Regions from separate parts of the Streptomyces subrutilus genome, predicted to be linked through region 2. Evidence: predicted binding sites of a transcription regulator. Region 2 holds the regulator's gene; the other holds the start of a gene.
What was found. The regulator HspR, encoded in region 2, represses chaperone genes until heat shock. The targets are predictions, from matches to a motif close to TTGAGNNNNNNNNNCTCAA.

Region 1: lon (endopeptidase La) is a predicted target of HspR. The motif match lies at 2,415-2,433, and genes of this name have one in related genera.

Annotation. Positions count from the first base shown of each region.
Region 1 covers NZ_CP023701.1:2,664,200-2,668,604, reverse strand. Annotated here, with positions in the region: gene CP968_RS11310 (DUF4097 family beta strand repeat-containing protein) at 1-261, shown strand, start outside; gene CP968_RS11305 (SGNH/GDSL hydrolase family protein) at 258-1,079, opposite strand; gene CP968_RS11300 (PadR family transcriptional regulator) at 1,234-1,803, opposite strand; gene CP968_RS11295 (nuclear transport factor 2 family protein) at 1,909-2,325, shown strand; gene lon (endopeptidase La) at 2,456-4,405, shown strand, end outside.
Region 2 covers NZ_CP023701.1:3,621,920-3,626,324, reverse strand. Annotated here, with positions in the region: gene dnaK (molecular chaperone DnaK) at 1-304, shown strand, start outside; gene grpE (nucleotide exchange factor GrpE) at 304-963, shown strand; gene dnaJ (molecular chaperone DnaJ) at 1,006-2,193, shown strand; gene CP968_RS15830 (heat shock protein transcriptional repressor HspR) at 2,195-2,647, shown strand; gene CP968_RS15825 (helix-turn-helix transcriptional regulator) at 2,714-3,712, opposite strand; gene CP968_RS15820 (Rieske (2Fe-2S) protein) at 4,090-4,404, shown strand.

The DNA of each region.
Region 1 (4,405 bases), 960 kb from region 2:
GGCACCGCGCTGACCGGCCCGAGCGCCGACGTCCGATCGGCCTCGGGCGACACCGGCCTGGACTTCGCGCGGACCCCGGACGCGGTCCGGACGGAGAGCACCTCGGGCGAGGTCACCCTGAAGGTCCCGCGCGCCCCCTACCGGGTCGCGGTCTCCACCACCTCGGGCTCCCGCGAGGTCACCGTGCCCACCGACGACGCGGCCGCCTCCCGGCTGTCCGTGAAGACCACCTCCGGCGACGTCCGCGTCTCGGCCGGCTAGGGGGCTTCCCGCGCGGCGGCCGCGCCCGTCAGGAGCGGGCGCTTGGCCGTGCGGCCGTCGCCCGAGGAGCGGCCGCGCAGCCGGCGGCCCAGCCAGGGGCCCAGGAACGCGGCCGCCCAGCGCAGTTCCGCCGCCAGCGCCTCCGGGCCTCCGGGCAGCGGCCGGGGCGGCAGCGGCCGGGTCCAGGCGTCGCCGCTGCCGGGCAGCCCCAGGGCCTCGGCCACCGCAGCGGCGATCCGCTCGTGCCCCAGGGGACTGGCGTGCAGCCGGTCCGCGGTCCACAGCCGCGGGTCGGTGCTGACGGCGTGCCCGGAGGTGTCGACGACCGTGACGCCGTGGCGGGCGGCCGCGGCGCGGATCCGGGCGTCGAGCTCGGTCAGGCGCGGCGCGAGGGGCCGGGCCAGCGGTGCGATCCGCCCGAGGTCGGGGAAGGCGAGGGTGACCACGTGGGTCCCGGCGCCGGTCAGCGCGGCGAACATCGCCTCCACCTCCCCCGCGACCCGCCCCGCGTCGAACCGCGGCCGCAGCACGTCGTTGACCCCCGCGACGACCGTGGCCAGATCGGGCCGCAGGGCCAGGGCGGGCGCCAGCTGCCCGGCGCGGACCTGGTGGGCGAGCCGGCCGCGCACGGCCAGGTTGGCGTAGCGCGCCGTCGGCTCGGCGGCCGCGATCAGCTCCGCGAGCCGGTCGGCCCAGCCGCGCAGCCCGGTCGTGTCGTCGCCGTCGCCGACCCCTTCGGTGTGGCTGTCGCCGAGGGCCACGTACCGGAGGTGGCCGCGCCGGTCCGCGCCGCCGGTCTCCGCGCGGGCGCCGCGCACGCCGCCGCCCGCCGTGCCGCCGCCCGCCGTGCCGCCGCCCGCCGTGCCGCCGCCCGCCGTGCCGCCGCCCGCCGTGCCGCCGCCCGCCGTGCCCCCGCCCGCCGTGCCGCCGCCCGCCGTGCCCCCGGCCTGCGGGCCGCCGTCCGCAGCCGCGTCACCGGGTCGCACGGAGCGCCTCCCGGTTCCGCAGGATCCCGGCCGTGCGCAGGCACCAGTCCCGGTGCCCCTCCTCGAAGGCCAGACCGCGCAGGCAGGTCAGGTACGGGCCCACGGGCTCGCCGCCGAGCAGGAACTCCTCCTCGGTCGCGGCCCCGCGCATCCGCAGCAGCATCCTGCCGAGCAGGTCGATCTTGGCCGCGGCCGCCGCCGCCCGCTCCTCCAGCTGGTCGATCACCGGTCCGGCCCCGACGCGGTCGACCGCCTGCACCTTCACCAGCAGGTCGTCCCGGATGAACGACGGCTTCGACGGCGGCGCCGCGAACCGCTCCAGCTCCCGCAGACCGGCGTCGGTGACGCGGAAGAGCCGCTTGTTGGGTCGGGTCTCCTGGACCACCTGCCGCCCCGTGACCAGCCCGTCCTTCTCCAGCCCGGCCAGTTCCGCGTAGAGCTGCTGGGGGAGGGCGTGCCAGAAGTTCGCGACGCCCAGGTCGAAGGACTTGGCCAGTTCGTAGCCGCTGAACTCACCGCTCAGCAGGGCCGCCAGCACGGCGTGCCGCAGGGCCATGGCCCGCCCCCTCTTCTCTCGTCCCGTACGCACCCTTGTCCGGGCGCGCAGCGTACTCAAGAATAAGACTAGTCATATTGATGAGTATGGGGAGGGGATCAGGCCATGGAGACCGCCGCACGCTTCCGCGCCGCCGTCGAGGCGCGCGACCACGCCGCGCTGTCGGAGCTGTTCACCGAGGGGGTCCGCCTGCACAGCCCGGTCAAGTTCGTCCCCTTCGAGGGGAAGGCCGAGGTGCTCGGGCTGCTCGGCGTCCTGCTGCGCACCTTCGAGGACTTCCGTTACGTCGGCGCCCTGGAGGGGGCCGACGAGACCGGGGCGGACGGGAAGGAGGCGCCGGCGCACGGCCTCGTCTTCCGGGCGGGGATCGGCGGGCGGCAGGTCCACGGCATCGACCTGTTCCATTTCGACGACGAGGGCCGGATCGACGAGATGACCGTGATGGTCCGCCCGCTCTCCGCGGTCCAGGCCCTCGGCGCGGCCGTCCTCGCGGGCCTGCGGGAGGACGGACTCGCCCCCTAGGTGTGGTGTTCGGGCAGGTGGGTGACGCGGCCGGCGGGCGTTCGCCCCGGGCGAACGCCCGTCGGGGAACATCGGGCGGCGCGGGTGCATTGAGTCGGCATAGCTCAACTTCACTGCCGGAGGGAAGATCATGGCTTCGACGCCCGCAACGCTCACCCTGCCCGTGCTGCCGCTCGACGACGAGGTCGTGCTGCCCGGAATGGTCGTACCGCTCGACCTGTCCGACGCCGAGGTGCGCGGCGCCGTGGAAGCGGCCCAGGCCGCGGCGGGCACCGGCAAGCCCCAGGTGCTGCTCGTGCCGCGGATCGACGGCACGTACGCCGGGACCGGCGTGCTCGGCACCGTGGAGCAGGTCGGACGGCTCTCCGACGGAGACCCGGGCGCCCTCATCCGCGGCCGCGGCCGGGTCCGCATCGGGGCCGGGACCACCGGGCCCGGCGCCGCCCTGTGGGTCGAGGGCGAGACCGTGGACGAGGAGGTGCCCGACCCGCTGCCCGGAGCGGTCACCGAGCTCGTCACCGAGTACAAGGCGCTGGCCACCACCTGGCTCAAGAAGCGCGGGGCCTGGCAGGTCGTCGACCGGGTCCAGCAGATCGAGGGCGTCTCCGCCCTCGCCGACAACTCGGGCTACTCGCCCTTCCTCACCCTCGCCCAGAAGGTCGAGCTGCTGGAGACCGCCGACCCCGTCGCCCGCCTGCGGCTGGCCGTCAGGGCGCTCTCCGACCACCTCGCCGAACAGGACGTCGCCGAGTCCATCGCCAAGGACGTCCAGGACGGCGTCGACAAGCAGCAGCGCGAGTTCCTGCTGCGCCGCCAGCTGGAGGCCGTGCGCAAGGAACTGCGCGAGCTGAACGGCGAGAAGGACGGCGAGGAGTCCGACGACTACCGCGCCCGCGTCGAGGCCGCCGACCTCCCCGAGAAGGTGCGCGAGGCCGCCCTCAAGGAGGTCGAGAAGCTGGAGCGGTCCAGCGACCAGAGCCCCGAGGGCTCCTGGATCCGGACCTGGCTCGACACCGTCCTCGAACTGCCCTGGAACGAGCGGACCGAGGACGCCTACGACATCCGCGGCGCCCGCGCCGTGCTCGACGCCGAGCACGCCGGACTGGCCGACGTGAAGGACCGCATCACCGAGTACCTCGCCGTGCGCAAGCGGCGCGGCGAGCGCGGGATGGGCGTCATCGGCGGACGCCGCGGCGGCGCCGTGCTGGCCCTCGTCGGACCGCCCGGAGTCGGCAAGACCTCCCTCGGCGAGTCCGTCGCGCACGCCATGGGCCGCAGCTTCGTCCGCGTCGCCCTCGGCGGCGTACGGGACGAGGCCGAGGTGCGCGGACACCGCCGGACCTACGTGGGCGCCCTGCCGGGCCGGATCGTACGGGCCATCAAGGAGGCCGGTTCCATGAACCCGGTGGTCCTGCTCGACGAGATCGACAAGGTGGGCTCCGACTTCCGCGGCGACCCCGCGGCCGCCCTGCTGGAGGTCCTGGACCCGGCCCAGAACCACACCTTCCGCGACCACTACCTGGAGGTCGAACTCGACCTCAGCGACGTGGTCTTCCTGGCCACCGCCAACGTGCTGGAGGCCATCCCGGAGGCGCTCGCCGACCGGATGGAGATCGTCCGGCTCGACGGCTACACCGAGGACGAGAAGGTCGTCATCGCCCGCGACCACCTGCTGCCCCGGCAGCTGGAGCGCGCGGGGCTCGGCGCCGACGAGGTCGTCCTGGAGGAGCCGGCGCTGCGCAGGCTGGCCGGCGAGTACACCCGTGAGGCCGGCGTGCGCGCCCTGGAGCGCTCCCTGGCGCGCCTGCTGCGCAAGGTGGCCTCCCAGCACGAGCTGGGCGAACGGGAACTGCCCCTCGCCATCGGCGCGGACGACCTGCGCGCCCTCGTCGGACGCCCGCACCACGTGCCGGAGTCGGCCCAGGACCCGGCCGAGCGGCGCACCGCCGTCCCCGGCGTGGCCACCGGCCTCGCGGTGACCGGCGCCGGCGGCGACGTGCTCTTCGTGGAGGCCTCCCTGGCCGACCCGGAGACGGGCGCCGCCGGGCTCACCCTCACCGGTCAGCTGGGCGACGTCATG
Region 2 (4,405 bases):
GACGGAGAAGTTCGTCAAGGACAACGAGGACAAGGTCCCGGCCGACGTCAAGACCGAGGTCGAGACGGCCGTCTCCGAGCTCAAGGAGACCCTGAAGGGCGAGGACACCGCCGAGATCCGCACCGCGACGGAGAAGCTCGCCGCGGTCAGCCAGAAGCTCGGCCAGGCGATCTACGCCGACGCGCAGGCCGCGCAGGGTGCCGCTGGCGCCGCTGCCGGTGACGCGGGCCAGGCCAAGGCCGACGACGACGTCGTCGACGCCGAGATCGTCGACGACGAGAAGCCGAAGGGCGGCGCTGCCTGATGTCGGAGGAGACCCCGGGATTCGACGAGAAGCCCGAAGTCCCCGCCGACGGCACGCCCGATGAGCCGAAGGCCGCCGACTCCGCCAAGGAGGAGGCGGCCCCGGCCGCGGGCGAAGCGGAGTCCGTCGGCCAGGAGACCGCGCTGCTGGCGCAGCTGGACCAGTCCCGTACGGCGCTCTCCGAGCGCACGGCGGACCTCCAGCGGCTCCAGGCGGAGTACCAGAACTACCGTCGCCGGGTCGACCGGGACCGGGTCACCGTCAAGGAGATCGCGGTCGCGTCCCTCCTGAGCGAGCTGCTCCCGACCCTGGACGACATCGGCCGGGCGCGGGAGCACGGCGAGCTGGTCGGCGGCTTCAAGTCGGTGGCCGAGTCGCTGGAGACGGTCGCGGCCAAGATGGGGCTGCAGCAGTTCGGCAAGGAGGGCGAGCCCTTCGACCCGACGATCCACGAGGCCCTGATGCACTCGTACGCGCCGGACGTCACCGAGACGACCTGCGTGGCGATCCTGCAGCCCGGGTACCGGATCGGCGAGCGGACGATCCGTCCCGCGCGGGTCGCGGTGGCCGAGCCCCAGCCGGGCGCGGCCCCCAAGTCCGAGCCGGCGGAGGGCGAAGCGCCGTCGGACAAGGACGCGGATGCCCCCGACAAGGGCTGACGCACCACTGGAAGAAGCGGTACGGGAGGAGGGACACCGGGGATGAGCACGAAGGACTTCGTCGAGAAGGACTACTACAAGGTCCTCGGTGTCCCGAAGGACGCCACCGAGGCCGAGATCAAGAAGGCGTACCGGAAGCTCGCCCGCGAGTTCCACCCGGACGCCAACAAGGGCGACGCCTCGGCCGAGGAGCGCTTCAAGGAGGTCTCCGAGGCGAACGACGTCCTCGGCGACCCGAAGAAGCGCAAGGAGTACGACGAGGCCCGCGCCCTGTTCGGCAACGGCGGCGGCTTCCGCCCCGGGCCGGGCGGGGGCGGGGGCTTCACCAACTTCGACCTCGGCGACCTCTTCGGCGGGCAGCAGCAGGGCACGGCGGGCGGCGGCTTCGGCGGCGGCCTGGGCGATGTGTTCGGCGGGCTGTTCAACCGCGGCGGCGCCGGTGCGGGCCCGGGCACCCGGGCCCAGCCGCGCCGCGGCCAGGACATCGAGTCGGAGGTCACCCTCTCCTTCACGGAGGCGGTGGACGGGGCCACGGTCCCGCTCCGGATGTCCTCGCAGTCCCCCTGCAAGGCCTGCGCGGGCACCGGCGACAAGAACGGCACCCCTCGGGTGTGCCCGACCTGCGTCGGCACCGGACAGGTCTCGCGGGGCAGCGGCGGCGGCTTCTCGCTGACCGACCCCTGCGCCGACTGCAAGGGCCGCGGCCTGATCGCCGAGACCCCCTGCGACGTGTGCAAGGGCAGCGGTCGCGCCCGCTCGTCGCGCACGATGCAGGTCCGCATCCCGGCGGGCGTCTCGGACGGCCAGCGGATCCGGCTGCGCGGCAAGGGCGCACCGGGCGAGCGGGGCGGTCCGGGCGGCGACCTGTACGTGGTCGTGCACGTCGGCACCCACCCGGTGTTCGGCCGCAAGGACGACAACCTCACGGTGACCGTGCCGGTGACCTTCGCGGAGGCCGCCCTGGGCGCCGAGGTGAAGGTTCCGACGCTGAACGGGCCGTCGGTCACGCTAAAGCTGCCCCCGGGCACTCCCAACGGGCGTACGATGCGGGCCCGCGGAAAGGGCGCGGTCCGCAAGGACGGCACCCGCGGGGACCTGCTGGTGACGGTGGAGGTCGCGGTACCGACCGAGCTCTCGGACAAGGCCCGCGAGGCGTTGGAGACGTACCGCGAGGCGACGGCGTCCGAGGACCCGCGCTCCGCGCTGTTCGAGTCCGCGAAGGGAGCATGACATGGACGGCCGCCGCAGGAGCCACTACCAGCTCACGGACGAGACCCCGGTCTACGTGATCTCGGTGGCCGCCCAGCTCTCGGGCCTGCATCCGCAGACCCTCCGCCAGTACGACCGCCTCGGCCTGGTCTCCCCGGGCCGCACGGCCGGGCGCGGCCGGCGCTATTCGGCCCGGGACATCGAACTGCTCCGCACGGTGCAGGCGCTGTCCCAGGACGAGGGCATCAACCTGGCGGGCATCAAGCGGATCATCGAACTGGAGAACCAGGTCGCCGCGCTCCAGCAGCGGGTGGCCGAGCTCTCGGCGGCGGTCGACGGCGCCGCCGCGGTCCTACGCCAGCGCGAGGCCCAGGTCCACGCCTCGTACCGCCGCGACCTGGTCCCGTACCAGGCCCCGCAGCCGGGCAACGCCCTGGTGGTCTGGCGGCCGACTCCGAAGCGCCCGCTGGACTGACCGGCCCGCGCCGGCGACGGCACCGCGGAAGGCCCCGCCCGGGAACGTCCGGGCGGGGCCTTCGCGTCAGTCCCGGGGCTCCGGCAGGGCGCCCGAGACGCGGCCCAGGATGCCCGACTGGGCTATCAGGTAGCCGAGTTGGGCGCGGCTGCCGCTGCCCAGGGCCGTGGCCAGCTTGGCGATGTGGGCGCGGCAGGTGCGGACGTTCATGCCGAGGCGGCGGGCGATGGCCTCGTCGACGTGGCCCTCGACGAGCAGCTGGGCGATCGAGCGCTGGACGCCCGAGATGCCGGACGGCGTCGGGTCGTAGGGGATCTGCTCGTTGAGGGGGGTGGCCCGGCGCCAGAGCTGTTCGAAGACGCGGATCAGGTAGCGGACGAGGGCCGGGTGGCGGAGCTCCAGGGCGATCTGCTGGTCGTCGCTGGCCGGGATGAAAGCGACCGATTCGTCACAGATGATGAGGCGTTCGACCAGCTCCTCCAACGTCCGGATCTCGACCTTCCCGCTCGCCATGCGGTCCACGTACGCCATGGTGCCGCGGCTGTGCCGGACGGTGTGCTGGTAGAGGGTCCGCATGCTGACCCCGCGCCGGATGAGCGGCTGGTCCCGCTCGATCGCCTGGTTGAGTATGTTCTCGGAACGCCCGCCGCCCGGCTGGATGGTGAGCATTTCGGCCTGGCACTCGGCGGTGGCGACGTTGAGCGCCGCGTTGATCCTGTTGAATCCCTCCAGCACGGTGATCGCGTGGGTGGGCGCCGGCGTCAGCGCACTGATGGCCATGAATGGCTCAAACGCTTCGGTGAGCGCGATGGAGGACCGCCTGCGGTGCAGGATCTCCCGTTCCAGCGGATGCAGGCGCTGGGCCAGTGCCACCGAGGGGGGAACCGGGCGGAGCCAGTTGTCGTCGTCCGGATCAGGGTGCAGCAGCGCGAATTCCAGCAGGCAGGGCGTCTGCTCGACCTCCTCGCGGGCGATTCGGCCCGAGCTGAGCGCACTTGCGTACAGCTCGGCCCCGAGGTCGCACAGGTCCGTCACAGCATGGGGATGTGTCTGGTTTATGCGCATACTCGGCAAATCTCCCACCCCCAGGGTCCTGCATGTACAGGAACATGATGCATCGCCACGGTGGCAATGGCGTGGCTCGATCAGTCATCGTCTGAGATGCGGGGGAGAGGAATCCATCAAGTGAGGACAACGTCGACCATGTACAAGAAATTGCTTCGCTCGGTGGCTGCCATTGCTCTCTCTACGGCTGCTGCTGTCGGTGGAATCTCGCTCGCGGCCGGGGGCTGGGCGAGTGCGCCCGCCGACAGCGGCTGGGGGGCCGGTCCGACCGGCGTGAGCGACAGCGGCTGGGGCAGCGTCAAGGGCGACAGCGGGTGGGGGCCCGTCGTACCCAAGGACGACAGCGGCTGGGGCCTGGGTGGGAAGTCCGCGGGCGCATGACCCCCGACGACCGCGGGTTCCGCCGCGAAATGGCCTCTGCCTACCGCTCCGGCTGGCAGTTCATCGACCTCGCCACCGCGATCCCGTACGCCGGTGATTCGCTGATGGTCACCCTGTTCGGCCAGCCGATCGTCGTCGTGCGCGAGGAGGACGAGGACGTACGTGCCTACCGGTGCCTGCGCCGCCCGCGGGGCGCGCCGCAGCCCGTCCGCTGCGAGGTGCGTTACGGAATGGTCTTCGTCAACCTTGATCAGCGCGATCACCAGCTCTTCGAACCCGACATCACCACTGCCACCCCCCGCAGTGCCTGAA